Regions from separate parts of the Desulforamulus aquiferis genome, predicted to be linked through region 2. Evidence: riboswitches for the same ligand, from Rfam matches in the RefSeq annotation. Region 2 holds a riboswitch; the other holds the start of a gene.

Region 1 (15,770 bases), on a different contig from region 2:
TCCGATATCTATGGTATTAAAACCTGCTGTTCTAGTAACAACACCTTGGAAATAGGATGCCCATAGTCTTTCACTAAATGTTAAATCCCCAAAGGTTTTAGGATTTAGCGACTCCATGACTAGAACAAATAGAAAACCGGCAGCACAAAGAATACCTGTGGTAATTAAGACAATTTTAGAGTTTAAGGATAATTTTTGCCACTTTCTCTTTATGTATATGTCCAGGATGACAATGAAGCCTATCCCGCCGATTATAAATAAACTACTTATTACTACATTGACAATGGGATCTCCCATGTAGCGTGTTAAACTATCCGGCCATAGTGCAAAACCAGCATTGTTAAATGCCGACACTGCATGAAACAATGCATAATAAAATGACTTCAAAGGTCCCATTTCTTCATACCAGTTTATTGTTAAAATCAATGTAGCAATTGATTCAAAAAGTAAGGAAATAAATAATATATTTAATGCTAGTCTTACTAATCCAGAATTTGACATAGAATGAGTTGATTCTTGAATTAACAGCCTTTCTCTTAAACCTATTTTTTTCCCTAATAGAACTGCTGTAGTAACCCCGAAGGTCATAAACCCCAAGCCGCCTAGTTGAATTAAAATCATAATAATAATTTGACCAAACAAAGTATAGTCTGAACCAGTGTCAAAAACAACCAGCCCAGTTACACATACAGCTGAAGTTGCAGTAAATAGCGAATCTAAAAATCCAAGGCTTTCACCGGTGGACGACGCTATAGGTAATGACAATAAAAGGGTTCCCAAAAATATTATTATTGCAAAGCCAATAATGATGAGGAAGGGAGGGTTGATTTTTTTTGAAAATGCCATCATTTTGCCTCCAAAGGGCTTCTAAATATCAATAGTTTCAAACTTTTGAAGCTTTTCATTCTTACCAATAACCACCAGGATATCGCCCTCCAGCATTACTTGACTGGGGTGTGGTGAAATAATGATCTCTACTCCCCTGCGAATGGCTAAGATACTTACTCCATATTTTTGTCGGGCATTTGACTTCTCAAGGGATTTATTAATAAAATCAGGCGGCACAGCCATCTCCACCAAACTATGCTCCGGGGAGAGCGCAATCTGATCCATTATGTTCTTAGAAACAAGGGCCTGGGCGACTTTTATACCCATATCCCGTTCAGGGTATACTACTTTATCCACCCCTACACGCTCTAGCACTTTACCATGCAAATCAGTCTGTGCCTTAGCTACTACCTTGTTTACACCCATTTCTTTTAGCATTACTGAGACTAGTATGTTTGCTTGGATATTCTTTCCTATGGCAACGACTACCACATCAAAATTTCTAATGCCAAGGGCTTTTAAAACAGGTTCATCTATAGCATCAACCTTCACCGCTTGTGTTAACTTATCCCCTAATTCGTTAACTCTTTCTTCATTAACATCAATTCCTAGAACCTCATAACCCATATTTATTAAGGTTGTAGCAACACTTGTGCCAAATCTACCTAATCCAATAATTGCAAATTGTTTCATTTACAATCTCCTTCTCATAAAAAAACTAACGACACATGTGCCGTTAGTTTATGCATTGCAAAGAAATCCCATTAATAATATGGAACAGCACTTCTACGCTTACGAGGTTAGCTGACGGATTCGGGTTGAAGCTTAACCCTACCAAATATGGATTCACCCCAAAAAAGTGGTTCCCCCGCTTCAAATGAATTCAGCGCTAATTTTTAGTTGTTACAAGTAAATATTACTCCTATTGTTTAAAGTTGTACATCTTTTTTTTATAATATTTGATAAATACTTAAGCTAAAGGCCCTATCCTAATTTAACTATTCTTTATTAAATGTATTACTTCTTCCGTAAGCCGGTCAAGGGGCAGTTCCTGTGCCGCCCCCTGAACAAAACCGGAGCTTCCGCCACCCTTTCCCTTTAGTAAAGGCCAAATATGTTCTGCCAATTTGCTGGCCGGAACGGGAGTACTTTGACCGCAGGCGAAAACGACATTAAAAGGTCCCTGGCCTCCGGCTAATATCGTCACCTGGTTCTCTAGATTCAAGGAACAAGCTAATCCTCGAAGCATATCCATATCTGCATCATCAATATGCTGAATTATTAATGTAACGTCATTTATCCTTTGGGCTTTATTCCTTAGTTCTCCGGCAATAGCTTGATATTTGAATTTTAATAGCTCTTTGCGCTCCCTTTGGAACTGTTTAATTTCCTGCTCCCGTTTGTTTATTCTTGTGACAGCCTCGCTTCCCGCTGCACCAACGGCATCTTCTAAATCTTTCAGCAGGTTTGCTGTCCCTTGCATCCAAATGACCGCCCTTAGGCCGCATATGAAGTGGAGTCTCACATGAGTCCTCACCTTTTCAGTCTTCAGTAGTTTTATGGGTCCAACCTCACCGGTATATCTAGGGTGAGTACCACAGCAGGCATTTTCATCTATACCGGGTATAATAACGAGGCGGACTTCCGTCTGTTCCGAAGGAAGCTTTGCCATCAGCTCCGGGGCTAGCTGATCTCTTCGGTAATACTCGGTCTTTACTGGTAAATTTTCCATAACTATGTTGTTAGCCTCTATCTCCGCCTCTTTTAAAAGCTCTGGCGATAGATTCGAGGTTTTTAGATCAATGGTACAAGTTTCTTGTCCTAAATGAAAGCCAATTGTTTCAAAGCCATACTGCTGCTCAAAAATAGCAGAAATAATATGTTGGCCATGATGCTGCTGCATATGATCCCTGCGTCTTTCCGCATCTACCGTCATTAATACCTCAGTTCCCAAAGAAGGCATGGCTGTACCGGCAATCCAGTGGATAATTTGGCCATTTCTTTCTTCAACATGTAATACCTCGTAGGATCGACGAGCACAGACCAAATTTCCTTGATCCGATGGTTGACCACCACCCTCTGGGTAAAACACAGTATTTTCGATTAAGATTCCGGTCTTTTCTTCCTCAGCAATGCTTCCTGTAACTTTAGACCTAAACTGCAACAAATAGGGATCATCTTGATAAAGCCCCCGCAAGAAATACAACCCCTCTCTTCCTGGATAATTCACTTATCTATTCGACAATGATACGATTTTCCCTTTCAAATAAGGCAAAGAGCCTAACCAAAAGGTCAGGCTCTGGCTATTTGATTGATTTTTTGGGCATATAGGTCTGTTAATTCCTCTGCAACCTCCATGGATATACCCTCAGTGAAAACTCGACAAATTGGCTCCTCTGGATCCGGTAGCACCAACGCCCAGCCATGGGGGTGATACACTTTTACCCCGTCCAGCAATTCCATTTTATCCGCCTGTTCTTCAATAAGTCTCCTTATCACACGGCCTTTAGCTTCCCACGGCACTTCAACCTCTTTCTTCTGCAGATAAAACTCAGGTATTTCCGACAATAATTCTGATAAAGCAACGCCCTCCCTGGCACAAAAATCTAATACTCGGATTAGAGCTGAAAGGGCATCAAAATTCATCATTTGATGATGTACAGGTTCACCAACCTGGTTACTATGACTCAGAATTTTATCTAACAGATCTTGTTGAGATGTCTTGGTTCTTACCACCCTTCCCTTGTACCGCTCTGCCAATTCATCTATAACCCTGGGGGCAGTCACCGGAACTATGACCGGGCCAACCTTTTCCTTTAAGATGATTAGTGAAAGCAGTGCCGTTAGCATTTCATCACTTATGACGTTTCCTTTTCCATCAATCATGATCAGCCTGTCGGCATTAGGATCTATTATTGCACCGGTTGCCTTCCCATGACTTTCAACGGCTTTCTGCACATCCTGCAACAGAGCTAAATAATTTTGCCAATCCTTTGGCTGATCATCTAGTTCTAAGTTTTCTAAGGTAATGCCTAGGGTGCCCAGGGTCTTAGAAATAAATGGATCTAGATTGGTTCTATTATAGGATAATACTAAATGATGACCCGATTTCTTTATTGCCTCAGCATTTATACCATGAATAACATTTTCGATATATAACCCTGCTACCACCTGGTCATTCTTTATGGGGATTATTTTTTTAGCATCCACCCGACGAGAATCTTCCCGATCCAAGGTTCCTTCAATTTTTCTCTCTTGACCCCGTGAAATATTGCCTCCCAGCTCATTGGTAAATAATAGATTTATTTTATCCGAGCGGTGGGAATTAATTCTTACATGAATGCCACCCTTACAATTGTTGGCCCTGACTGCAAACCTGTGCATGGGAGTTATCCCTTGGCCAAAGTCTAAGACTTCAACACCTGACGACTGAAGACCGCTGGCTAGAGCAGATTTAATCATGATTGAGGCAGGAAAACTATCACAGGATATGCCCACCTTTGAGCCTATACCTAGCCCTGCCCCGTAAGCTGCACCAACCCTACAGGCAAATTCAGGGGTAATATCAATATTAGCTAATCCGGTAATTCCCTCAATCCCAAAGAGGTTTTTAGCTTTGGCTGTTCCCCATACAAGGCTGCTCTCTACCGTTGCCCCTGCTTCTATAACTTTGCCGGGCCATAATTTAACGTCTGGTTTAAGTAGGCTACGTTCTTTTAAGACCGATTCATTTCCTACCACTGAGCCTTCATATATAGAGGCATTACTATTAATCTTAACCCCACTTGCAACCACAGCGCCACGTATTGAAGACTTAGGTCCAATATACACATTATCCCAAAGAACACTTCGTTTTATTGTAGCCTGCTCTTGAACCAAGCAGCCGTCACCAATTACCGAAAAGGAGTCAATCACTGTTGAAGCTCCAATAGTACAATTATTTCCTAGCAGGACAGGGCCCTTTAGCAGTGCCCTGGAATTAACCTCACAGTTTTCACCAACCCATAAGCCAGGAGCAATTTCTTCACCGGGGATAGACACCTGAACTTGACCGGTCAGACAGTCATGCTGGGCTTGAACATACTGCTGCAGATTGCCAATATCACACCAGTAACCCGGCAAAGCAATGCCAAACATTGGCTGTTTATCCTTAAGCAGCCTGGGGAAAAGATCCTTGCTAAAGTCAAATTTTTGTCCTGGTTCGAAATAGTTTAATACTTCCGGTTCCAATATGTAGATGCCGGTATTGACTGTGTCACTAAACACTTCACCCCAGCCCGGCTTTTCTAAAAATTGAGTAATTCTTTGCCCTTTATCGGTTATTACCACTCCGTATTCCAGTGGACAATCCACTTGTTTTAAAACCAGGGTTGCCATGGCACCTTTTTGACGATGGAATTCCATAGCCTTACTCAAATCTAAATCTGTCAAAGCATCGCCACTAATTACAACAAAGGTTTGATCGAGAAACCTCTGGGCATTTTTAACACTACCGGCAGTTCCAAGGGGAACTTCTTCCACATAGTAACGCATATGAACACCAAAATCTGCGCCATTGCCAAAGTAATCTCGAATGGCTTCAGGGATATATTGCAGAGTAACTCCAATATCCTGCACTCCATGTTTCTTAAGAAGCTCTAAAATATGTTCCATCATTGGACGGTTAACAACCGGCATCATTGGCTTTGGTCTTTCACATGTCAAGGGCCTAAGTCTAGTTCCTTCACCACCAGCCATAATAATTGCCTTCAAGCCTAATCACTCCTTGGATTCAGATACCTAATGCCTAATCATGCGATTAAATTTGCCAAAAAGGTGACCTTTCTCCTGATATTGCCAAGGGGCATTTCTGTTTGCTTCGATTACCTCCCGGTACACCTTTCTAGTTTGCCGGGCAATACCAGACCAGTTATAGTCCTGAATTACGTCACGGTAAGCTTTTCGCTCCATTTCCCCGGCTGAAATTGGGTCCATTAAGCAATGTAAGATGCTGTCTGCCAGGGAATTAGGGTTGCCTGTGTAAAATTTCATTCCGTTTATTTTATGATTGATTATCTCTCCCAGACCTCCTGAATCCGATACCACCACAGGGGTTCTGGTAGCCATAGCCTCCAGTGCAACTATACCAAAGGGCTCGTAAAGGCTGGGAAAAACAGCCACATCGGCAAAATGATATAGGGAATTTCTTGTAGCATCATCTACATACCCGGTAAAATAAACCCTTTCACTAAGGCCCATTCTATTTACCTGCTCCTTTAAATTGCCCTCAAAGGGTCCTTTACCGGCAATGATAAATTTGGTATTGGGGTGATAATTAATAATTTTAGGTATTGCGTCCAACAACACCTGGACACCCTTCTCGGGTACCAAACGCCCTACATAATAAACAATCTTTTCCCCCGGGGATGCATAATTACCCCTTCTACAATTGTTACCTGGGTCATATTTAAAATATTCCGGGTTTACGCCATTGGCAATAATTCTCAACTTATCCTCCGGCAATTGAAAAACCCGCCTCAACTCGTCAAACATATAGTGGCTGCAGCAAATTACCTTCCAGGATTCATAGGTCAGCCACCATTCAATATCACTAATATGTCGCTGAATATCATTATGTAAACCGTTGTGTCTTCCCCATTCGGTTGCGTGGATTGTAGCCACCAGGGGTATTTTGTAGGCGTGTTTACATACCTTGGCAGCATAGGTTGCCAACCAATCATGGGCATGAACAATTTCCACATTGCCAAGTTCTTGGATTAGGGGAATAGCTCTCTCAATCATTGCCATATTTAATTGCATAACCCATGTGACAAAATCCGTAGAGGAAACCTTAAAGGGATTTACCCTGTAAATTCTTACTCCCTTAACTATTTCAAAATCTGGAGTGCCCGGATTACCCCGTGTGATTAGATGCACTTCATCACCCTGCTCAGCCATGGCAGCAGTTAAATCGTAGACATGCTGAGCCAGCCCACCTACACTTAAGGGTGGGTACTCCCACGAAAACATAAGAACCCTCAAACTTTCACGCACCCTTCAATTCCGTTCTCTCACATTCTGAACTAGTATTTACCTAGCACATTGGAAATATGAGCATTTAATTAATAACCAAGAAAAAAACCTGCCGGAGGTACCGGCAGGTATAAATTAAAATTGCTCCACTATGCCATTATGAACTTGAAAGCTCCAGTTAGTACCGTTATTATTATCCCAATTTTGGGCATTATCATGGAAACAGAAGTTGAATTGGGTCTGAGTATCTGGCATTGACATTGATTTAACAAAGCCAAAGCCCGTCCTAGCCATGCGTGTATCCTGTACTGCGTTCCAATGCTGGGCATCTCCAAAACCACAGTGGAGATAAATCTCCTGGGCGCCACTGTCCTTGAGTAGGCCATTATAGAAAACCACTATATCCTGACCTGCTGTTATAGGTGTTGGATCTACCACTACTCCTCCGGGGAAATGGGCATCATGCATGTCTTTTAGCCTGTAAGCACCCATGGTTGGCTCGCCAAAATTAGTTCTGTTTGACATTAATACACCTCCTCAAAATTACATTGCGGTTCATTTTTATTATCTGAAATAACCGGGTTCTTTATAGGAGGTAAATATTATCGGATTGTTACATTTAGAGGCATTATTTCCTTCTTACTTTACTTATTGTTCAAAGTGTCTTCCCTTATAATTATTCCAGTTTTCTCATAAAACTTATGGATTAATATTTCTCCCATCGCCACGGCCAGGGCAAAGCCCAGCATGACAAGCATACTGACTCTCCCGGTCATCATAACAAAGTTTATTAAGTAGGCCATTGCAAAGGCAATTAGGCCGTCGGTTAGCAGCCCCAGGAAACTTCCATAGGAGCGTAATACCAGCAAATCTCCCACTAAGTAGCTTGCCGCAGTAACATCAATGGCCGCAGCTAAAGCCCAGCGCCAATCCATACCTCCCCAAAGGGTTAAAGTGGCAAAGGCTAATACAGCAATTAAGCTAAATTTTACAAATAAAGGTATTAATATTCTGCGCAATTGCATCCCTCCTCCAAAACTATTACTATTAGTCTGAACTTATTAGAAGCTTGTAATGTTCATTAATGAAAATTACCATTATTTAACATAATAAGCAAAGGACCACCCGAAGGTAGTCCTTTGCTCATTATATTAACTTACTCTAAATTAAAACCGCCGTACTTACGGAAGTGTGCTGCCAAACCACCGTCGGTTAAAATTTTAATCATTACCTGGGGCAGAGGTTTGACAGTAATTTCGATATCTTTGGTCCTATTAATAATAATGCCGTTTGTCAAGTCCACATCCAAGACATCACCTGGATCAATAAGATCCGTATCGCATTCGATTACTGGCAATCCAGTATTAATGGCGTTGCGATAAAAAATTCGTGCAAAGGATTTTGCCAGAACAGCACTGATGTTAGCATGTTTAATTGCTAAGGGAGCTTGTTCCCTGGAAGAACCACAGCCAAAGTTGGTGCCTGCAACAATAAAATCACCGGGGGTTACTTTATTGTAGAAGTCTGGGTCTAAGTCTTCCATGACATGCTTGGCCAGTTCATTCATATCCAGGGTTTTGAATTTATATTTTCCCGAAATAATGTAATCTGTGTTTACATCGCTGCCAAACTTATGGCTTTTTCCTTGATATTTCATGACCTCACCTACTTTACGAATTCTCTTGGGTCAGTTATAACTCCGGTTAGGGCAGAGGCTGCCACCGTAGCCGGTGAAGCCAGATAGATTTCAGCATTGCGATTACCCATGCGGCCTTTGAAGTTTCGGTTCGCTGTAGAAATAACAGTCTCGCCATCGGAGGGAACACCGTTGTGTGTACCAACACAAGGTCCACAACCGGGAGTTACCACTGCAGCACCTGCTAATACCAGTGCTTGGATAATACCTTCCTTAATGGCATCTAGATAAATTTTCTTTGATGCTGGAGCAACGATAAACCTTACGTCCGGGTTAATCTTTTTGCCAGCTAAAATGGAAGCAGCGATTCTCAAATCCTCTAGGCGACCGTTAGTACAGGTACCAATAACAGCCTGTTGTATTGGTGTTCCCAGCACTTCCGAAATAGGTGAAACATTGTCAACTGTATGGGGCTTAGCCACCTGGGGTTCGAGATCCGAGAGATCATATTCGAGAACCCTGGCGTAAGCTGCATCTGCATCAGGTGAAACAGGGGTGTATTCTTTATCGGTGTAATCTTTAAGCCAAGCAAAGGTTTTCTCATCAGCTTCCATCAGACCAGCCTTAGCACCCATTTCAACAGCCATGTTAGCAACTGTGAAGCGTCCCTCCATGGACAAAGCCGAAATGGCTTCACCTGTATACTCCGCTGCCATGTAGGTACACCCATCGGCAGTCACTTGACCCATAAGGTAGAGAATCAGATCCTTAGCATAAACCCCCTTGGGAAGAACGCCCTTGCAGACAAACTTAACTGTCTCAGGGACTTTAAACCACATTTTACCAGAAATAAGTCCTCCGGCTAGATCTGTGGAACCTACTCCGGTGGAAAAAGCGTTTAATGCACCGTAGGTACAGGTGTGACTATCAGCACCAATAACCAAACTGCCAGGTCCTACTTTTCCGCTTTCAGGGATTAGTTGGTGACAAACACCTTCTCCAATATCATAAATACGGCAACCCTTTTGTTTGGCAAAATTCCTCATAATGGTATGCAGGGCCGAAACCCCCTCCAGGGGGCTCGGAGAACTGTGATCAATAACCAGAGCAACCTTTTCAGGGTCAAATAATTCTTTGCCATCCATATTATTGTATGCCCTGATAGCCAAGGGAGATGTACCATCCTGTCCCATCACAAAATCTACCTGGGCCACCACAATATCATTGGCCTGGCAGTCCTGGCCACTATGGGAGGAAAGTATTTTTTCAATGATTGTCTTACCCAAAATTAATCCCTCTTTCCAAAGTGGTCTTCGAAAATATATACCAGTTCTTTATCAAATAGGGAGCGCTTTAGGGATACAGCCGCTGAACGGATTTTTGGTAATAGTTCCTCTGCCTGCTCCTTGGTTAAATCAATGCCATATTCGGCAAATTTCATGCGCAGGGAGGCAGTTCCAGAGTGTTTACCAATAACAATTTGGCGTTCCAAACCAACTTCTTCAGGCTGGAAGGCTTCATAGGTTTTTGGATTCTTAATGGCACCGTCTGCGTGAATACCTGATTCGTGGGCAAACATGTTGGAACCAACAATAGCCTTGCTGCAGTGCAGTTCCCGACCAGATGCCCTGGACACATATTCAGCTACTTCCCGGAATATTTCCGTCTTATAGTTAAGATCTAAGTCATATAGGTGTTTTAAAGCCATAATTACTTCTTCCAGGGGGGAGTTTCCGGCCCGCTCACCAAGGCCCATAATAGTAACTCCAACCCAGTTAGCACCGGCCCTAACACCGGCCAGGGCGTTGGCGGTAGCCATACCGAAGTCGTTATGGGTATGCATTTCAACTTCTATGTCTACTGATTCCCTCAGCAGCTTGATACGCTCAAAGGTAGTAAATGGTTCCAGGATGCCCACTGTATCACAATAACGCAGTCTGTCCGCACCCGCTTCCTTAGCCGCCTTTGCAAACTGGATTAGGTAGTCCATATCGCTTCTAGAGGCATCCTCAGCATTTACAGAGATGTACATACCTTCCTTTTTAGCAAACTCAGTTGCTCTAACCATATGCTCAACTACCCATTCACGGCTGGTTTTGAGCTTATGCTTGATATGAATATCTGATGTAGAAATAGATATAGCCACCGCATCCACCCCACACTGGAGTGAAGCTTCTATATCTCTAATCACAGGGCGGTTCCAACCCATTACGCTAGCCCTTAAACCCAACTGGCATATCTGCTTAATGGCTTCTTGCTCATCTCCGCCCATTACAGGAACGCCTGCTTCTATTTGGTCAACGCCCATTTCATCTAAATATTTGGCAATACGAACTTTCTCACGGTTAGCAAATACCACACCGGCGGTTTGTTCCCCATCTCGTAAAGTTGTATCCACAATCCAGATTTTTCTCTTTTCCACTCTGCCGCACCTCCAAAATCAAAGAACTATACTGATATATGTTACCACAATAACCACACTGAGGATATGCAAAAACCACATTTATACTGTATACATCTAAATATATTATTTCCATCGATTTAGATAAGATTTTGCTAATTATCTCTACATATCTCATTTTTTCACACTCGTTATTTTGTGTCATTATTTGTGCATTTTTGATTGTACACTTTTGTTATTGTATATATTTTTATACATTTTTCAGTCCTGTAGAAAAAACCTCAGGAGACTGTTTTTATTATTAAACAATCTCCCGAATAATTATGATCATTCCTTGAAGTTTTTGTACACTTCTTTGTATATAGATTACTGAAGTTTTTCCTTTAATAACTTATTTACCATTTCTGGATTTGCTTTACCCTTTGTGGCCTTCATCACCTGTCCCACCAGGAACCCGATGGCCCTATCTTTGCCGGCTCTAAAATCCTCCACTGATTTGGGGTTAGCTGCAATAACCTGCTCCACTACGGCTGCAATTGCACCTTCATCGGAAATTTGGACTAAGCCCTTCTCCTTAACAATCTGCTCAGGATCTTTTCCTGTGCTGAACATTTCTTCAAATACTGTTTTGGCAATCTTGTTACTGATTGTACCCTTGTCCATTAATTTTAGCATATCGGCCAGCTGTCCTGGATTAATTTTGCATTGTTCTATCTCCATGCCACTGGCATTTAGCAGCCTGGACATTTCACCCATCATCCAGTTGCTAACCACCTTTGGACCGTCATAATATTTAAGGGTTTCCTCAAAGTAATCGGACATTTCCTTGGTCAAGGTCAATACTGTGGCATCATAGGCCGGCAGTCCCAGTTCTTCCGCATATCTGGCTTTACGTTGATCCGGCAGCTCGGGCAGTGATTGACGGATAAAGTCAACCCATTCGTTATCCAGCACCAAGGGCACCAGGTCTGGATCAGGGAAATAACGATAATCGTGGGCCTGCTCTTTGCTACGCATGGAAAGGGTAATGCCCTTGGCTTCATCCCAGGTACGGGTTTCCTGGACAATTTTGCCGCCGGACTCCAGCACTCCTATTTGTCTCTCAACCTCATAGGCTACCGCCCTTTGCAAGGCCCGGAAGGAGTTCATGTTTTTTATTTCAGCCTTTGTGCCAAATTCCTTTTGCCCTGTCGGTCTAACAGATACGTTGGCATCACAGCGCAGGCTGCCTTCCTCCATGCGGCAATCGGAAACACCGGTATATTGAATTATCGCCCTTAACTTTTCCACATAGGCCCTTGCTTCTTCCGGTGAACTAAGATCAGGTTCCGAAACAATCTCTATTAATGGTACCCCGGTCCTGTTATAGTCCACCAGGGAGTAGGGTGTGGTCATGATGTTGCCCTGATGAACCAATTTTCCAGCATCTTCCTCCATATGCACCCGGGTAATGCCAATACGTTTTGTTTGACCATCCACCTCTATATCAAGGTAACCATGCTCGGCAATTGGCAAATCGTATTGAGATATTTGATAGTTTTTGGGCAAATCAGGATAGTAGTAATTTTTTCTATCAAATTTAGAGAAGTTGGCTACCTGACAATTTAAAGCCAGGGATGCCCTCACGGCATATTCTACTACTCTCTTGTTCAAAACGGGCAATGTACCAGGAAGTCCCAGACACACAGGACAAACATGGGTGTTAGGATCTCCCCCAAACTCAGTGGTGGAGTGGCAGAATATTTTTGTATTAGTTTTTAATTCCACGTGAACCTCAATACCTATGACGGTTTCATATTGTGTCATCTACTCCACCCCCTTAACTTCCGACCATAGCCTGGTGTAGTCAGTATTCTGTTCCAAGGTATAGGCTGCCCTCAGCAGAGTTCCTTCATCAAAGGCCTTACCCATTAATTGCAGACCCACCGGCAGGTTGTTGACCAAACCACAGGGTAGGGATAGGGCCGGAATACCCGCCAGGTTTACAGGTATAGTGCAAACATCCTGTAGGTACATTTGTACAGGATCGTTCACCATCTCGCCAATTTTAAAGGCAGTGCTTGGTGATGTTGGGCTTAATAACAGATCATATTTTTCAAAGGCCCGGTCAAAGTCCTGTTTTATTAAGGTTCTTACCTTTAAAGCCTTTAAGTAGTAGGCGTCATAATAACCAGCGGAAAGGGAATAGGTCCCCAGCATGATACGACGCTTAACTTCGGTTCCGAAACCAAGGCTGCGGCTGCGCATATACATATCAATTACGTCCTCGGCATCTTCAACCCTCAGACCGTAGCCAACCCCATCATATCTGGCTAGGTTTGAGCTGGCCTCTGCGGTGGCTATGAGGTAGTAGGCAGGCATAGCATAGTCTGTGTGCGGCATACTGGTCTCTTCCACATAGGCACCCAGGGAGGTCAATTTATTTATCGCCTCCAGTATCCGTTCCTTTACCTGGGGATCGATTCCTTCGGCCAGATATTCCTTAGGTACTCCTATTTTTAACCCCTTAATATCATTAACCAGAGCTTTAGTATAATCAGATTGCTTCAAATTTGCCGACGTGCTATCTAAAGGATCATGTCCGCAGATGGCATTTAACATCAGAGCCATATCAGTAACATCTTTAGTGAAGGGACCGATTTGATCCAAGGAAGATGCATAGGCCACCAGACCATAGCGGGAAACTGCTCCATAGGTTGGCTTCATCCCAATTACCCCACAGAAGGAAGCTGGCTGTCTTATTGATCCACCAGTATCAGAGCCAAGTGCAACGATTGCTTCCCCTGCGGCAACGGCAGCAGCGGAACCACCACTGGAACCACCCGGCACCCTTTCTAAATCCCAGGGGTTATGGGTAGGAAAGAATCCTGAATTCTCTGTAGAAGAACCCATGGCAAATTCGTCCATATTGGTTTTTCCTACTAAGGCCATACCCGCAGCATAAACCTTGTCCACGGCAGTGGCAGTATAAGGAGGCACAAATTTATTTAAAATCTTGGAGGCACAGCTGGTAAGTATGCCCTCTGTACACATATTGTCCTTTATGGCGACAGGAATACCTTCAAGGGGGCCAATTTTTTCCCCTGCTGCTATTTTACGATCTGTGTTAGCTGCTGCAGCCTCTGCATGTTCCCGGGTCTGTGTAATAAATGACTTAACTTTTTCCTCCACCCTGTCGATGCGCTTAAATACTTCTGAAGTAATCTCAGAAGCAGAAATTTCCTTTTTGGTCAGCATCTCATGCAGCCGGTGGGCAGTTAGCTGAAAAAGTTCCAACAGGCTTACCTCCTTATAAATGGTTACAACCCACCGAAATCGGCGGGCGACTAGTTTCTAAATTAAACAATTTTAGGGACTTTAAAGAAATTATCTTCCCTCTCAGGGGCGTTGGCCAGTGCTTCTTCCAAATTAATGTGTTCTCCAACCTTGTCTTCCCGAAACACGTTTTGTATTGGCAATACATGGGCTGTGGGAGGCACACTACTGGTATCTAAAGTTTGCAAAGCCCTGGCTGCGTCAAGGATTTTATTTAACTGCTCTGTATACAGTTCTTTTTCTTCATCACTAAGCTCTAAGCGCCCCAATAGGGCCACATGCTCAACGTCTTGTTTGCTTATCAACCGGAAACACCTTCCTTTACTCAAAACTGACAATATTATACCAAATACTTGTAAAATGGTGCAAGTTAACCATTTTACTGAGATATGTACAATCAATTGTTGATTGTTATTATTGTTTTGGGGTATTCTAGGCATTAATGAAAGGTAGTTAAGGAGGTTTACATATGCCCAATAAAAGAGAAATATCAACGGACAAAGCACCCTCAGCCATCGGACCCTATTCCCAGGCCATTGCCTTTGGTCCATTGGTATTCACATCCGGACAAATACCCATCGATCCCGCCACAGGAAAAATAGTTACAGAGGATATCCAGGCTCAAACTAAACAGTGCCTTGAGAATGTAAAGGCAGTATTGGAGGCGGCCGGCGCAGGATTGGAGCATGTGGTAAAAACCACAGTCTTTGTCAAGGATATGAATGATTTTGAAAAGATTAATCAGGTTTATGCCGAGTACTTCTTAGCTCCAGCCCCCGCCCGCTCCCTGGTAGAAGTAGCCAGACTCCCCAGGGATGTGGGGGTAGAAATCGAAGTAATAGCCGCACCGGGCCACGGTGATGGTCATGGCCATCACTCAGGCGGCTGCGGCTGTGGCGGCCAAGGCTAACACCTACATAAAGACCGTCCCCAGCTCAACTAAGTCATCCGAGTCAGGGGACGGTTCTTTTCTTATTCCCAAGCTATTGCCGCTGTATTTCCAATACCCGCTCTTCGAAGGGTGCTCCAATATAGGTTATTTTTACCTTGTCTCCTACATAAATATTGTTGATTTCGTCACCGCTTTTATCCACCAGCCGTCCCCAGTCCCAGGCCCAAAATTCAGTGGGCACATATTTGTTTTTATTGCCTGAGCCACTACTCTTTAATCTCAGAGTCCTGTCAAGGGATGAAACTTCTCCCGTAATGGTTTTTACATCCAGCACCATTACAGTTTTAATGGTTTCTCCCGAGGTTAACCCAAGGCTGAGGAATTGCCCCTGTTTTAGCTTTTTGAGCAAATCTTTACTCTTGGTGGTTTTTCCCAGGGATTTTTCGTCGATTATATCGGCATCCCAGGCTATGGGATAGTCTTTTTCATCGGATTGAAGACTTTTAACTGTAAGAATAACAGGCTCTCCCTCTGCGATCCTTACAAAACTGGCGTACATATCCCTTTGTACAGGTGAGAAGTTTCTGCGCTCTAATAGCTCAACATAGGCCACCTTTCTTCCACTATTAAGGATACCCTCTATCCTGTAATTGACAGTTTGATTTAAATCCATTGCTTGGCCCTGC
Region 2 (15,770 bases):
GTCCAGATGAGTCGGTATAGATAAAATTTAGCTCCTTCAGGCTATCAATGGCCCTTCTAATGTTAGCTGCTTTAACCTTAAGGGACTGGTTCCCTCTCCAGGGTGAAAGGTCAATGACAAGCTGATTCACCTTAGTTTCCAGGTTTTCAACCTGGGCTGAGGACAAGGTGTTTTTAAGCTTTTCTAATAGAATCTCATGATTTTTGTCCGGTAAAGCCCCTGCCATGCCTTTGGCCATGGTAATTATGGCAGCCATTTCATCCTTGGTGAGGATGCTCTTGTCCAGGCGATAGCCCTTTGCTATCCCTATGCCTCCATTAAACCCTTGATAGGTCACAATTGGTATTCCCGCAAGGTCTATGGCATCCACATCCCGCAGAATTGTCCTCACTGAAACACCGAACATTTCAGCTAATTCCTTTGCCTGGACACGTTCTTTTCTAAGTAATATGACAAGGATTGAAATAAGCCTCTCCAGCTTCAGCATGTTCACCGCCATTCATCATTTATATCTCCAAGGGCGTGACTTTTATTAGATTATAAAGCCTAACAATTTTTATGTCAGGTGTAAACATTAGGGTTGACAAGGAAAAATATAATGCTATATTTACGATAAAAATCATTTGGCCTTGCCTTTGGCCCAGATAGGAGTATTTACATGCCCAAGCTACTTTTGATTATATTTCTTGTTCTAATAATTGTAATCTTCGCTGTTATTACAGCTTCATTGGTAGGAAATTATTTGTTTAATCAAAAGGTAAAACAAGAATTGGAGCAATTGCTGGCAGGGAGTGGGGATAGTGTCGGGCAAATCATTGAAAAAAAGGATTTAGCAGGGTTGCCTCTATGCGTGCAAAACTGGCTGCAATACTCTCAGATTATTGGTAAAGAAAGAATTACCACGGTTTATTCAAAACAATCTGCTCAACTGAGACTAAAAGAAAATCAGCCCTGGATGCCTGCGGAAACGGAATACTTTTATACCACAAACCCACCGGGCTTTATTTGGCGGGCTAAAATTAAAGCTGCCCCATTGATACACATAGCCGGAAGGGATATGTTCACCGAGGGTAAGGGCAATATGCTGATTAAAATCCTGTCTTTATTTACTGTGGCCGACGCCCGTGGAGAGGAAATTGATCAGGGCACGCAACTAAGGTATTTAGGTGAAATTGTTTGGTACCCAACGGCGGCTTTATGTGACTATATTAAATGGGAAGAAATAGACACCCATTCGGCAAGGGCCACCATGAGCTATGATGGCTTATCAACCTCCGGGGTGTTTGAGTTTAATGATCTGGGTGAGGTTACCAGTTTTTCCGCCGATAGATATATGGCGGTGGATGGAAAGTACGTTCTGGAAAAATGGCTGGTCACCATGAAGGATTATCGGGAATTTGAGGGCATAAGGGTGCCGACCCGGGGAGAAGTCGTCTGGAGATTGAATACCGGGGATTTCAGTTGGTATCATTTTGAGCTTAATCATATTGAATTTAATAAACCGGTGGTTGATTAAGAATTACTTAGACTGTCTTTTTATTTCAATTGTATTTATAAGCCTAACGTTAATTTGAAACGTTAGGCTTTACCCAATGGGTAACCCTTACCCAACAAACTCCAGTATTTCCCCGTCTGGCCCGGAAAAAAAGAATATTTTCCCTCCGTTAAACTCTCTGGGTTCATCGGATATACATTTCACCCCAAGCTCCCGGAGCCTGTTAATTTCTTTTTCAATATCAGCTACATGAAAGGCGATATGGTTAACAACACCTTCGGGGAGATTGTTCTCCTTTGTTTTATCCTGAATAAATTCTAATATGTCGTTTCCGCTCATGGCAAAGATTATCTTCACCCGTTCATTTTCATGACGCTCCTTTTCTTCACAGCCTAAAACCTCTTGATAAAATTTCATGGACCTTGCCACATCTTTAACCTTGATGCCGATATGGGCAATTTGGTACATATTATTGCTCCCTTCTAGTCCCAAAAACCTTCGTGGACTTTAACAACCTCTTGCTCAATTTCGGGGAAAGGGCCAACTACCTCAATCTGCTTTTGTCCCCTGGCAAAGACTTCCCTACAGGGTAAATCGAAGGTTGGGTTTTGCTCATTATCCCCGGTGAGCTGCAGCAGCCTCTGCTCACTTATTCCATAGACCACCCGTCCAACATTACCCCAATAAATGGCCCCGGCACACATGGCACAGGGCTCCGCCGTGGTATACAAGCTGCATTTCCAGAGAAACTCTTTCGAATACTCTTTAGAGGCCCGCTCCATAAGGGTGGTTTCCGCATGTCCGGTACAGTTTGCCTCGGTGATTTCTATATTTTCCTGTTCCAAAAGTACGATCCCCTTCGGGTCAACCAGCACCGCCCCAAAAGGGGTATTACCGTGCTCCCTTGCCCGCTGTGATACCTCGATTGCTTTACGGAGATAGTATAAGTCTTGATGTTCTGCCATGAAAATAATCCCCATTTCATTAAAATTGTTGGTTGCCTAGGCTATATTTTACCATTTATTTAGCAATATCTATCGCTTAAGTAAGAAAAGAACCAGGGGTTATTGCAAACCCTGGTTCTTTAACTTATACTAGCCCTTTGCTTTGTAAAAATTCTTTTACCACTTCTGCTTCGGCTTGGCCCTCAACGGCTGTTTTGAAGTTTAGCTGCTGCATCTCTTGATCACTAATTTGCCCGGCCAATAGATTTAAAACCTCTTCCAACTCGGGGTGCTTCTCCAGGGTATTCTGGTTAACGGTTGGTGCACTGTAGTAGGGAGGGAAGAAATTTTTATCATCTTCTAATATTGCCAAATCGTATTTAATCAGTTCTCCATCGGTTGCAAAGGCATTTGTTACTGATATATTTTTATTAGCAATGGCTTGATAGCGTAAGGCTATCTCCATGGCCTGCTCTTTCTCAAATTTCATGTTGTAGGTTTCCTTTAGTCCCTTTAGGCCATCTTCACGGTTAATAAATTCCTGGTCGGTACCAAAGGCGAGCTGTTGTGATACTTGTGCTAAATCGGAAACTGTCTTTAGATTATGCTCTTCTGCAGTTTCCTGGCGAACTGCTATGGCATAGGTGTTGTTAAAACCAAGGGGCTTTAGCCACTTAATATTATGCTGCTCATTATATTCCTTTTGTACGATATCATAAACCTTATCAGGGTCTGTTTCCACAGGCATATTTAGTACCGCCATTAATCCTGTTCCTGTATAATCGGCGTATACATCAAGGTCACCCTTTTTCAGTGCTTGGAAGCACACCAGGGTTCCCCCTAAATTCAACTTTCGTTCAACTTGCAGATCAGTTTTTGCTTCAATTAGTTGAGCCATAAGCTCACCCAGAATAATGCTTTCATTAAAGTTCTTAGAGCCCACTACAATCTTTTCCTTGCCACCGGCGGCATCTCCGCCTCCACAGCCAGTTATGGCCAACATTAAAATCAACAATGAAGCTATTAAAATATAGTACTTTCTTCCCCTCATTTTGTACCTCCCTTTATTGAACTGATTCCCTTGTCTTTAATCCCTTTGGAACAGTGATTTTCTCTAGAGTACCTAATATTACGTCTGACAGTATGGCCAGTAACGCAGCCGGTATAGCAGCAGACAAGATCATAGAGTTATCGGCTAACTGTATACCTCTCCAGATGGGACTGCCAAGGCCTCCGGCACCAATTAAGGTCCCTATGGTAGCAATTCCTATGGCCGTCACCATGGCCACCCGAAAGCCGGATAACATGACTGGAAGGGCTATGGGTAATTGCACCTGCCATAGCAACTGCAGCTTGGTCATTCCCATACCTCTACCTGCTTCTATTAAATTGGTATCGACACCCTTTAGGCCCAAATAGGTATTCCTTACTATTGGTAATAAGGAATATACCACTAATGCAGATATCAAGCTGCCGTTGCCAAGGCCAAAGTAGTATAGGGCTATGGCCAGCATTGCTAAGCTGGGAATTGTTTGCAACATATCTATTAGACCTAGCACAGGGGTTGCCAATGAACGTATTTGCAGCAAAATTATGCCTATGGGTATTCCTATGAGTGCGGCAATCAATACTCCGGAAGCCGATAGCCACAAATGTTCAATGGAAAGGGATGTTATTTCAAACATAGTACACCTCCTTCATTTTTTATTTTGCCCTTAAGCCCTGTGGCGTTACTGCTTTTTCAATTTGTGTGATCATCAAGCCAAATAAAATGGCCAGTAGTGACGCGGGAATGGTGCCTGCAATGATTAGATTAATGTTTACCATGCTGATACCACCAAGGATCAAATCTCCGAGCCCTCCTGCACCTATTAGGGCTGCCACTGTGGCCCAGCTTACGATGTAAACTGTGGATATCTTAACACCACCAATAATTAGAGGCAGTGCCAATGGCAGCTTCACCAGGGTAAGAAGTTCCCATTTATTCATACCCATTCCTCGCCCTGCCTCAACCAGAGCGGGATTTACCTCTTTGATACCAGTGTACGTGTTGCGAAGAATCGGAAAGATGGAATATAGAAAAAGTATCGTCATTGCGGGGAGTAAGCCGATGCCTAAAATAGGAAAGGCAAATCCGAAAAAAGCTAAACTTGGTATGGTTTGTATTGTTCCTATAAATCCTAATACATACCGGGCTACTTTTTCCCGGTCAGCCAGCCAGATGCCTAGAGGAATGGCAAGCAGCGCACCTAAAGCAACGGATCCCGCTGTAATATAAATGTGCTGCCAGGTTAACATCAATATTTCATCATGGCGGTTAATAAAGGTTTGTATTAATTCATTCATGCTGTTTCTTCCTCACCCCAAACCACATTTGCCAGGGCATTTACCATACTGGTACGGGTGATTATCCCCAGCACTTTATTATTGTCATCCTCCACCGGGATATAATCTAACCTTTGGTTTATTAGCATATCAAAGGCATCCCGGGCCAGCGAACCGGCTTTGACCGTAGGCACACTGCTGTATGCCAAGTCCCCCACTTTATAAGCATTTTTATAAGCCCGTAAGGTTTCCACCGAAAGGGTGCCCAATAACCTTTGCTGGCTGTCTACCACCAACAAGGTATTTACCCTTTTACGCTTCATTAATGCTACAGCCTCAGCTATGCCCTTCTCCGGACTTATAAGTACCGGGTTAGGATTCATGATGCTTTCAACTGCTTGCAGCTCCTGACCGTTTGTTCTATGCTTTCCTATGAAATCAACAACAAAATCATTGGCCGGCTTGCGCAAGAGCATCTCGGGAGTATCCAACTGTACAATATTACCGTCTTTCATCAAAACAATGCGGTCTGCTAATTTTAAGGCTTCATCCATGTCATGGGTAACAAAAACTATAGTCTTGTGCAGCTTACTTTGGAGGTTTTTCAATTCATCCTGGAGACTTTCGCGGGTTATCGGATCAAGTGCCCCGAAGGGCTCGTCCATAAGAATGATTGACGGCTCTGCTGCCAATGCCCTTAATACACCAATACGCTGCTGCTGTCCGCCGCTTAATTCATTGGGGTAGCGATTTGTATAAAGCTCCGGGTCCATGTCCACCAGACTTAATAATTCCCTTACCCTATTAATTCTTCGCTCCTTGTCCCAGCCCAGAAGACGGGGCACTACGTCCACATTTTCTTGGATAGTCATATTGGGAAACAAACCGATCTGTTGAATAACATAACCAATTTCACGTCGCAGCGTCACCGGGTCCATTTCCATGACGTTTTTACCCTTTACAAAGATATCCCCGGAGGTGGGCTCCACAAGACGATTGATCATTTTTAAAGTTGTAGTTTTACCACACCCACTTGGTCCAATCAGAACTAAGAACTCACCTTCTTTGACATGTAAATCCAGCTTGTCTACCACAACAAGATCACCAAAGGACTTTGTTATTTTTTCAAATTGAATCATATCACTCCCCCATTCAAATGATCAAAAAACCCCCTTGGAATTATTCTCCAAGGGGGAAGACGACAAAAAATTAGTACAAATGATTAAAGTAAAGATTTAACCATTGCAATTTAACTTTTCTACGCCTACGAAGTTAGCTGACGGGTTCGGATTGAAAAGTATAACCCTAACAGTGTGAAGCACACCGTATTAACCCCAAAAATATGGTTCCCCCGCTTCCCCAGGAATGAGGAATTAAGCGACATATAGTATGATTTTTTTTGGACAAATTTAATTTTAACATAATATTTAAAATTGTTATAACGTTATAAGCCTTGTTAATATGGCATTTAATAAAGAATAAAGTGATATTACACAATTAACCTATAAATGCTAAAAGTTCTTCACGATAACTGTGGATCCTTAGGGATTCTTAGACAATGGACCACAAACTTAATAATCTAATACTATTAATAGCTTGCCGGTGTATTCAGGTTTACCTCTGGCACCAGTCCTTCTTTCGAGGCACGTTTTAGCAGGGTGGTCACGGCCTTAAAGCCCGTTTCTCCAAGATTCTCTGTAAAGTCGTTCACATAAAGTCCAATGTGTGCCTGTGCTACCTCTGGCGACAGCTCCTGGGCATGCTTTAGTACATACTGTTTAGATTCCTCCGGGTGAGCCCAGGCATATTTCACCGAGGCTCGAATCCAGTCGGCAATTGCCTGGAGATTCTCATTTTTACGGGCTACGATAGCTCCCAGCGGGATTGGCAGGTTGGTATCCGACTCCCACCAGCTGCCTAAATCTACCAATAGCTTTAAGCCATAGGAAGGATATGTAAAGCGTGCCTCATGAATTACCAGCCCAGCATCTACCAGACCGTCCCGTACCGCAGGCATAATTTCGTGAAAGGGCAGCACTTTAATTTGGCCAACTCCCCCCGGCACATTTTGGGCTGCCCATAACCGGAAAAGCAGGTAGGCCGTAGACCTCTCACTGGGTACCGCTACACTTCTCCCGGATAAAAGGCCGGGCTTCTTGGCAGAATCTACTGCCTTTGAAGTCAGTACCAATGGGCCACAACCTCGCCCCAAAGCTCCCCCACATGGTAAAAGATCATATTGGGACAATACCCAGGGCAGAGCTGCATAGGAGATTTTGATTATATCTGGTCCCTTTAACCCGGCTGCCAGATTATTTGTTATATCAATATCTGCATAGGTAACCTCAAGCTTAGGCGCACCAGGAATTAATCCGTGCACCCAGGCGTGAAAAATAAAGGTATCATTGGGACATGGAGAAAAAGCTATTTTGATCATTTCAACACCCTCACTAATATTGAAGTAGCTGCTTCCAAAGCCTCTAAGGCCTCTTTGATCCGCCAGGCACTACGGTCACGGGGGCCTACCAGATTGGAGATGGCCCTAAGCTCCAAAACTTCTACACCGCTGTCCTGAGCAGCCAAAGCCACTCCATAACCCTCCATGGCTTCCGCAGCTGCCCCCGGAACCCTGCCAGCCAGCTCCCTGGCCTTCTCTGCGGTGCCGGTTACCGTTGATATCGTGAGAACAGGCCCGGTGTTAACAGGAAGTTTAGATCCAAGCAGTGTCTCGTACACCAGATTCAATAAATCCTCATCAACAGGGACTCTGGATGAGCCAAAGCCTAATTGCTCTAAGCTGCAAAACCCCTCCTGGGTCTCCGCCCCCAGATCAGCAGCAATAATTTCACTGGCCACCACCAGGGAACCCACCTCCGCCTTACCGGGAAAGCCCCCACCGATACCGGCACTTATTACCAAACTATATTTTGCCCTTGCTAGGGCTTTAGCCGTTTGAACTGCGGCGGCTACAGGTCCAACACCTGCTGCCAGGACATCAAAGCCTGTCTCACCCCCCAGTCCCCTCAGTACAGCATCCCGCTCCGCTGGAACGGCGGTCATAATCAAAATACGTTGTTCAATTCGAGGCTTATATGCACCTTTGACACTATTCTGTACTCCTTGTGTATTCAATGCTAAATCTATCTCCTTAACCTAGTATGTGAAGCAGGAAGCACAAGACTCTTCCTTGCCTCCTTTGATTCCCTAAATTACGGATTATTATAACATGGCTCTTGCAATAGGGTGGCCTTTGCTGAAGAGAATTTCTTCTTCATCTCTAACTTTTGTATTTCTTTACATAGGCACCTGGGTAGGTTAAAATCAAATTGTTTGTGAACATTGTAGAAATTATAAGCATTCAATTAACGTAAGGGGTTGTTTCCATGTTTACTCAAGCTATTGTCAGAAAACCTAGTACAAACTTTGCTGCAGGGATCACTAAGGCCGGGTTGGGTAAGCCAGATTATCACCAAGCCCTGGAGCAGCATGCTCAATATGTAGCGGCTTTGGAAAGATGTGGCCTTAAAGTTAGGGTATTAGAAGCAGATGAAAGGTATCCTGATTCAACCTTTGTTGAAGATACTGCCATCGTCACTGAAAAGTGCGCCGTAATTACCCGGCTGGGTGCGGAAAGCAGACAAGGCGAAGAGCTGATCATAGGGGACACATTAAGGAATAACTACTCAGAAATAGAAGCTATTGTGGGTGACGGGCTTCTTGACGGAGGGGACGTCATGAGGGTCGAGAACCATTTCTATATTGGTTTGTCTCACCGCACTAATGAGGAAGGTGCTAAGCAATTAATAAACATACTAAATAAGTACCACTATACCGGCTCAGCAGTATCCTTTAATAATTTCCTACACCTAAAAACCGGCATTACATACTTAGATCAAAAAAACTTTGTAGCCGCTGGAGATCTAGCTAATCACCCAATCTTCAAAGACTACAATATTATTCAAACACCCACTGCAGAGAACTATTCTGCCAACTGTATCCTCATCAACGACTTTGTCCTTGTTGCCAAAGGGTTCCCTCAAACACTATCTGCCATTCAAGCCCTAGGCTATACCACTATCGAACTGGACATGTCCGAATTTCAAAAAATGGACGGCGGCCTCACCTGCCTCTCCCTCCGCTTCTAACCCCCTGTCACGGGGACGGTTCCACTGACAATATGCCAATACACGTGCATTTTAACCCCCATAGAATTCTATGGGGGTTAATTGTCTTGTTTTGGATATTATAAGGTTACACTATACTTTATTGGAGGAATTCTTATGTTAGTTAATGCTGAACTTAGGGTTGACGGAATCAGTGGTAACGGTAACACCGCAGTTAAAAATAGATTATATACACTTAAAGGGGTAGATAAAGTTAATATTGACCCTTTGAACAATAGGGTAACAGTTCGCTTTGATCAAGGAAAAACAGGTCTAGTTGATATTAAACAAGCAATCCTTGAGGAAGGTTATACTGTCATAGAAATCTAAAGGGAACATTCCTACCCGACAATCGCCTCAGATTGTCAGAAGAACCGTCCCCCTGACACTAGGGATTGGTGGTGTTTAGGGATATGGTTACTTTGAAGAGATCGCCATCCACTTCTATATCCATGTGGCCCTGGTGTAGATCTATTATGGATTTTGCGATGGCCAGGCCCAGGCCTGAGCCTTCTGTGTGGCGGGATTGATCACCCCGCTTAAAGCGTTCAAATAGTTCGTCAATATCTTCGCCAAGCTCGTACTTGGCCACATTTTTGAATGAAATGATGGCGTTGCCGCCTTGGGATTTAATAGAGATATATACCCTGGTGTTTTCCAGTGAGTATTTTAGGATGTTTCCGATGAGGTTATCAAAGACTCGCCAGAGTTTTTGTCCATCTACTATGGCGTACAGGGCTTTTTCCGGGTTCGAGACTCGGAATTGCAGGGTGGACGAGCTGATAGTTTCATCGTGCTCTGCCAAGGCTTGCTGTAATAGCTGGACCAGATCGACCTTTTCCTTTACCAACTCAATATTACCGCTGGCCATTTTTGATGCTTCAAAGAGGTCATCAATTAAAACCTTTAATCTCTTAGATTTACGGTCGATAATTTCAATATAAGAATTACGTTCATCCTCGCCTAAACCCGGGGATTTGAGCAGTTCTGTATAGGTGATTATGGAGGTTAGGGGTGTTCTCAAATCATGGCTAACATTGGTGATTAGCTCGGTTTTTAACCTTTCACTTTTAGCCTGTTCCCTCTGGGATGCCTGTACCCCATGCCTTAGAGTGTTTATGCTTTGCGCCAAATTGGCTAAGGCAGATTTGCCAACAACCTGTATGTCTGACCGTAAATCTCCCCGCACCAAGTCATTTGAGTGAGTGACGATGCGATTGAAATAACCGATTCGTCTGACCATGAAAAATATGGCCGGTAGGCCTATCAGCAAGAATAGGGGAAAATACACCAGTATAAACCTTGGCTCCATTAACACCGCAACAGCACCTATACCAAAGGCAAATGCTATCATCAATAGTATCAAAAGCTGGATCCCTATACTCCTGATTAAAAAGGCTTCCTTTGTTGATTGGAATAATTTATATAGCAAGCTGGTTTGCCATTCTTTATCACTTTGACCTTTATTCAGCCTCTTAAACAGTAACCTTCCCTGAACCACAGTAAATGCAACAAAGACTGCCTTTAAAGCTAATCCAAATAGAAAATCTTCTACAAAAGCCCACATGTAGTCTAAGTAAATAAAATTGCTTCTGGTTAATTTTCTCAAGGTTATCAGGGTAAAGATTAAAAAAGTCATGCCTGCTACATCTATTGGTATTTTGTTATAAAGAGTTTGCCATTTTTCATTACCCATAATTTCTGGAATGGGTGTCTTTTTATATAGCCTCAGACTCAACCCAAGGGCCCCTATGGAACTCAGCACAAATAGGAAGTAAAGCATCTGACTCCTTTGATAATCATGAAAACTTCCTAATACCATACCTGCTGCAGGGGCTGTCTTAGGTACTGCTATTACACCCTCAAATACTTTATTTTTGTTCACTTCCAGGGGAGCCACAGAACTTCCGTATTGAAGGTATACAAGGCGCCGACCTTCTGTGCTTAGATAGCCTTGTCTTACCGAAGGGTAGCTGCGCACATATAACATATCCTTATTGCTTAAGAGTCTATTGGCCTCGGCATCATTAGCCGCCTCTAAATTAGTAAAGGTTTCTCCCGTTGAGGTATCCTTTAAGTAGTATTTAAAGTCAGCCCTATATTTGTTAAATTCAGCCCGATGACTTTCCAGTTCTTGGTAATACTTATCTACCTGCTGCCCCTTTTCTTGAATTACCTTTTCCCGCACGTACTCGTCACTCTTAAAATTATTTGTAATATCCTCTATTTTTTTATCCCTTTCGTCTATATACATTTGAGTTAATTCAGCATTATTATTTATTTGTGCCTCTTGAATTTTACCCTCATACTGCCCTTTAATATTTTCAATCTGCTCTGTAAGGTTTCCGTATCTGTAGCGGTGCTCATTTATCTCTTCTTCTGAAACTATGATGCTTTCCTTCATTTCCTCCTTAGGCAGATAACTTAACTCTAACAGGCTTAAATAATTAGTAAAATTACTAAGCTGATTTTCAAACCGCTGGGTATAGAAATAACTTTTTTTGAGGTATTCACTGGAGTTTGATAAGCCCCAAAATATCCCATTAAGTCCAAAGGTAAACAGCAACACCCAGGCTGCCACAACAATTTTATTTTTCCATTTTATATCCAATTCCCCACACCACCTTAAGATATCTTGGATTCTTTGGGTCAATCTCTATTTTTTCACGAATTTTACGAATGTGTACGGCAACGGTATTTTCAGCGTTGTAGCCTGGTTCCTTCCAGACTCGCTCGTAAATTTCATTAATTGAAAACACCCGCCCCGGGTTCGTCATTAGTAATTCAACAATTTTATATTCGATGGGTGTCAGTTTAACCACCTCACCCAGCACTGTTACTTCCTTGGCATCTTGTTCCAGGGTCAGGCCGTTAAGATCAATTATTTTTTTCGCCCCTTCATAGTTCCCCAGGGTGACATATCTTCTCAGCTGTGATTTCACCCTGGCAATGAGCTCCAGGGGATTGAAGGGCTTTGTGACATAATCATCGGCACCTACCTGAAGTCCCAATATCTTGTCTGTATCCTCACTCTTGGCACTTAGTATAATTATAGGAATGTTTTGCTTTTCTCTTATTTTAAAGGTGGCGGTTATCCCATCCAGCCGAGGCATCATTAAATCTAGAATGATGAGATGAATAACCTGCTCATTTAATTTTTCAATTGCTTCTATGCCATCCTTAGCCTTTATAACCGTGATGCCTTCATTTTTTAGGTAAATTTCAATGGCATCCCGAATCTCTTTATCATCATCCACAACCAGTACAAAGTAATTGTCCATCCCAACTCTCCTTTCCAATCAATATCTATCATTAATGACTATATAAATTATAATTTGTAATTCTTAATATAGGGTTTATGAAAAACTTAAGACTTTCTTAAGTTAACACATTTCCAGCAAAATAAAAAATCAAAGGCCATATGCCTTTGATTTATCTTTGTAAATCCATGATCCATTTGAGCCAACCTGCTATGGTGGAGGCCCTTCTTCTAAAGGTGCTTTCGGATTCAACCCTATAAAGCTGAGATTTCTTCATTATATCAACTATTTCATCCTTTGCAGGTATTTTTCCTATGGTAAAACACCGTCTTAACGTGTCGTAAAAAGGCTTGTGTTTAGCTATCAATTCAACAAACTTTAATTGCCGGGCTTTATATTTAAGCTGAAAAATCCTTTCTCCTTCACTTGTTAGGACATAAGCCACAGAGCCCTTTTCCTTCTGTTTATCTACCAGCCCTAAATATCTTGCAGCATCTGTATAATAGTTGGTCTGCCTTGGATCAAAATCGTAATTAGTGGTAATTTCATCCCTTGTCATGTTATTTTGATATAGCAGCTCACATAAGTTGATAACTCTCCTAAAGCTATCTGCCTGGGGAAAGGGTATCTCGGGTTCGGATACAAGCTGTACCCTTTCAAAAACCTGCAAAAGCTCACCTAAATTAATATCGACTGTCTCAATACTGTAATTTTTCTGCTTAACCAATAGGAGGGAATTGTAATTATTTATATCTTCAAAAACATATTCGTAGAGGGAATAAATGCCGTTTGTATAAACCATAAAAATAGGTTTGACCTGTTTCAAAACCTTTCCCGACCATAATCTATAGGGATAGTATAATTGCCTGATCAGGAAATCATCTGAGATAGAATTTTTTGCCTCTATTAAAGTGAGATAATCATACCCCTCATAACCCCCATCGATTTCAATTTGGGAATTAACAACATTTACAGGCATACCCTTACCGGTGGCTGTATTTCTAATGCTAAAACTAAAGGAATTTGAACTCATTCTCCCGCTAACGGTGGGCAATAAATTTTGGTCTTGAACAAAGTCGGCTATAATTCCAGAGACAAAGGCACAATTGATGGCTGTGGATTCACTGCTGATATTATCATAGTCTATACTCTGCAAATACTCGGGGAAGGGTACTTTAGAAATCCCGGCATTTATATCTTTAAGCTCCTGGTAAGCCTCAAAAGGGGATATTACATAGCTTCCACGGGTAATGGGCAAAATTGATAACTTATTGTCGCTAAAAACCTTTGGTAAGTTTGCCCTGTGGTCAAACTTTGTCATAAGTCTGGCCTCACGAAGCTTATTTATTTGCGTGGCAGAAATCTCAAAACTGCCCTCCCTTTGTATGGCAGGAATTATTTTATAAATTTCGAACAACTTCTCCCAAGCCTCGTCATTCTTGGTCTTACTCAAAGTTTCTCACCAGCACTTCATCAACTTCTCCCCTTAATTCTCCCTTTGAGTTGATCGCCCTTTTAGCTTGAATGATTTCTACTCTATAATCCCTATACAGGTGCTTTATGAAGTCTGTTGCCGAGTTGGATAGTAAAAATTTGACACCTTTATTATTAAGGGTGTCACATAGCTTTTTAAGTCGCTCCTGTTCCGCCCTATTAAACCCACCTTTATCGTAACCAGTGAAATTAGCACTGCTTGAAACCGGATCATAGGGTGGATCAAAATACACGAAGCTCCCCTTTCTTATACCCTTTACAACATCTTCAAAGTCGCCATTTAAAAAGGTAATTTTGGCTTTATTAAAATAATTATTTACTGCCCTGAGGGTAATCTCATTTACAATATTTGGGTTCCTATATTTACCAAAGGGTGCATTAAACTCCCCCGCTCTGTTTACCCTAAAAAGCCCATTGTAGCAGGTTTTGTTCAAATATATAATTCTGGAGGCTTTCTCAACCTGGGTTAGCCTGCTATATTTCTCTTTGTCCCTGTCTAATTCCCTTATCTGATAAAAGTACTCAGGCTGGTTCTTATGCTTCGCTAAATCTTTGATGAGGCTTTCCACGTCATATTTAATTACTTGATATACATTCATTAATTCAGAATTAATATCGTTAATTACGGCCTTATGGGGTTGGATATGAAAAAGAACCGCGGCACCTCCGATGAATGGCTCGTAATAAGTAGTAAATTTGTCCGGTACGTATTTTTTTATCTCCTCAATAAGCTGCCTCTTGCCCCCGGCCCATTTCAGAATAGGAGAAACAAGTTTATTCTTTTTCATTTATTCCTCCGGATTTAACTTGTTTGTGTTACCATTCTTCGCCTATCCCAAAATTCCCTACAACCATTCTCTTTTTTCTTATAATATCTGTTCTAGGGGAGAGGGCATGCCTAAATAATAGCCCTGTCCACAATCCACATTAAGATCCTTTAATATTGATAATATCTGCTCGTTCTCTACATATTCAGCAATTGTGGATTTCCCCAAGGTGTGGGCAACAGCATTCATGGCTTTAATGAGAGCCCTTTTAGTATAATCTGAGTCTAAGTCCCGTACAAAGGAGCCATCTATTTTCAGAAAATCTACCGGCAGCAAATGTAGATGTGTAAATGACGAAAATCCAACGCCAAAATCATCCAGGGCAAACTTACAGCCTATCTCTTTTAGTTTGCGAATCCAGTGTTCGGCCCTAGGCAAATCCTTTATAGCGGTGGTTTCCGTAATTTCAAAACCAATACGATTGGCCTCAACCCCACTTTGTTTGATATAATTAGTTATTGTTTTAAGTAACTCTTCATCCCCTAGACTACTTGCAGATATATTCACAAAAATATACATTTCGGGATTGTCCTTTAAGATGTCAATGGCATTATGTACCACCCAGCGATCAATTAATGATACTAAACCAAATTTCTCAGCAACCGGCAGGAAAACACCCGGCAAAACTATTCTTCCCTCATGGTCGTAGAGGCGAACTAATGCTTCGTAATGTATCAGGCTGCCATCTAATCTATAGACCGGCTGAAAGTAAAGAAGAAAATTCCCCAGCCGCAAAGCCTCTTTTATCATTAATACGATACTTTGTGATTCTGAAAGGGTTATCTTTTCCTCATCAGTTTGGATGATAACAATACGGTTTTTGCCCCCCTCCTTGGCACTGTATAAGGCTATATCGGCATATGACAGTAACCTTTGGGGGTTAATTGAACCATCAATAACAGCAATCCCAATGCTAACTGTTAAACTCAAGGTTGTTCCTTGAATAATTATCTCTTCATTTTGTATTTCTATCAAAAATCTCTCAGCAATTACCTTGGCTTCATTCAGGTTGGTGTCTTCCATAATAATTGCAAATTCATCACCGTTTAATCTTGCTATAAAATCCCCTTTACGGACCATTTGCTTAATTTTATTTGCAAATAAAATAAGCACTTTATCTCCCTCGGCATGACCAAAGGTATCATTTATTACTTTAAAATTATCAAGATCAACAAATAGCAGTGCCCCTGGGGTTGCTGCTGTGGCCTCTAAAATAACCTCCTGGAGAGTATCCTCTAGGTAGTATCTGTTGGGGATAGATG

Evidence for each region. Region 2 has a riboswitch for cyclic di-AMP ahead of P6N53_RS08930 (ABC transporter ATP-binding protein). Riboswitches for the same ligand answer to the same signal wherever they lie in the genome.
Region 1: linked by a shared signal. The riboswitch ahead of P6N53_RS14560 (potassium channel family protein) and the one ahead of P6N53_RS08930 (ABC transporter ATP-binding protein) in region 2 are both predicted to bind cyclic di-AMP.

Annotation. Positions count from the first base shown of each region.
Region 1 covers NZ_JARPTC010000021.1:163,929-179,698, reverse strand. Annotated here, with positions in the region: gene P6N53_RS14565 (TrkH family potassium uptake protein) at 1-846, opposite strand, end outside; gene P6N53_RS14560 (potassium channel family protein) at 868-1,521, opposite strand; cyclic di-AMP (ydaO/yuaA leader) riboswitch at 1,603-1,727, opposite strand; gene P6N53_RS14555 (alanyl-tRNA editing protein) at 1,823-3,034, opposite strand; gene P6N53_RS14550 (mannose-1-phosphate guanyltransferase) at 3,121-5,580, opposite strand; gene P6N53_RS14545 (glycosyltransferase family 4 protein) at 5,608-6,849, opposite strand; gene P6N53_RS14540 (carbohydrate-binding protein) at 6,976-7,365, opposite strand; gene P6N53_RS14535 (DUF2512 family protein) at 7,485-7,859, opposite strand; gene P6N53_RS14530 (3-isopropylmalate dehydratase small subunit) at 7,997-8,497, opposite strand; gene P6N53_RS14525 (3-isopropylmalate dehydratase large subunit) at 8,506-9,762, opposite strand; gene nifV (homocitrate synthase) at 9,765-10,898, opposite strand; gene gatB (Asp-tRNA(Asn)/Glu-tRNA(Gln) amidotransferase subunit GatB) at 11,244-12,683, opposite strand; gene gatA (Asp-tRNA(Asn)/Glu-tRNA(Gln) amidotransferase subunit GatA) at 12,684-14,153, opposite strand; gene gatC (Asp-tRNA(Asn)/Glu-tRNA(Gln) amidotransferase subunit GatC) at 14,216-14,497, opposite strand; gene P6N53_RS14500 (RidA family protein) at 14,662-15,102, shown strand; gene P6N53_RS14495 (S-layer homology domain-containing protein) at 15,176-15,770, opposite strand, start outside.
Region 2 covers NZ_JARPTC010000012.1:100,302-116,071, reverse strand. Annotated here, with positions in the region: gene P6N53_RS08965 (helix-turn-helix transcriptional regulator) at 1-499, opposite strand, end outside; gene P6N53_RS08960 (DUF6544 family protein) at 659-1,516, shown strand; gene P6N53_RS08955 (VOC family protein) at 1,604-1,963, opposite strand; gene P6N53_RS08950 (nucleoside deaminase) at 1,978-2,460, opposite strand; gene P6N53_RS08945 (glycine betaine ABC transporter substrate-binding protein) at 2,585-3,490, opposite strand; gene P6N53_RS08940 (ABC transporter permease) at 3,504-4,124, opposite strand; gene P6N53_RS08935 (ABC transporter permease) at 4,144-4,785, opposite strand; gene P6N53_RS08930 (ABC transporter ATP-binding protein) at 4,782-5,903, opposite strand; cyclic di-AMP (ydaO/yuaA leader) riboswitch at 6,011-6,154, opposite strand; gene P6N53_RS08925 (1,4-dihydroxy-6-naphtoate synthase) at 6,353-7,198, opposite strand; gene P6N53_RS08920 (futalosine hydrolase) at 7,198-7,896, opposite strand; gene P6N53_RS08915 (dimethylarginine dimethylaminohydrolase family protein) at 8,148-8,909, shown strand; gene P6N53_RS08910 (heavy-metal-associated domain-containing protein) at 9,045-9,257, shown strand; gene P6N53_RS08905 (HAMP domain-containing sensor histidine kinase) at 9,316-11,538, opposite strand; gene P6N53_RS08900 (response regulator transcription factor) at 11,516-12,208, opposite strand; gene P6N53_RS08895 (type II restriction enzyme) at 12,360-13,640, opposite strand; gene P6N53_RS08890 (DNA adenine methylase) at 13,633-14,469, opposite strand; gene P6N53_RS08885 (EAL domain-containing protein) at 14,548-15,770, opposite strand, start outside.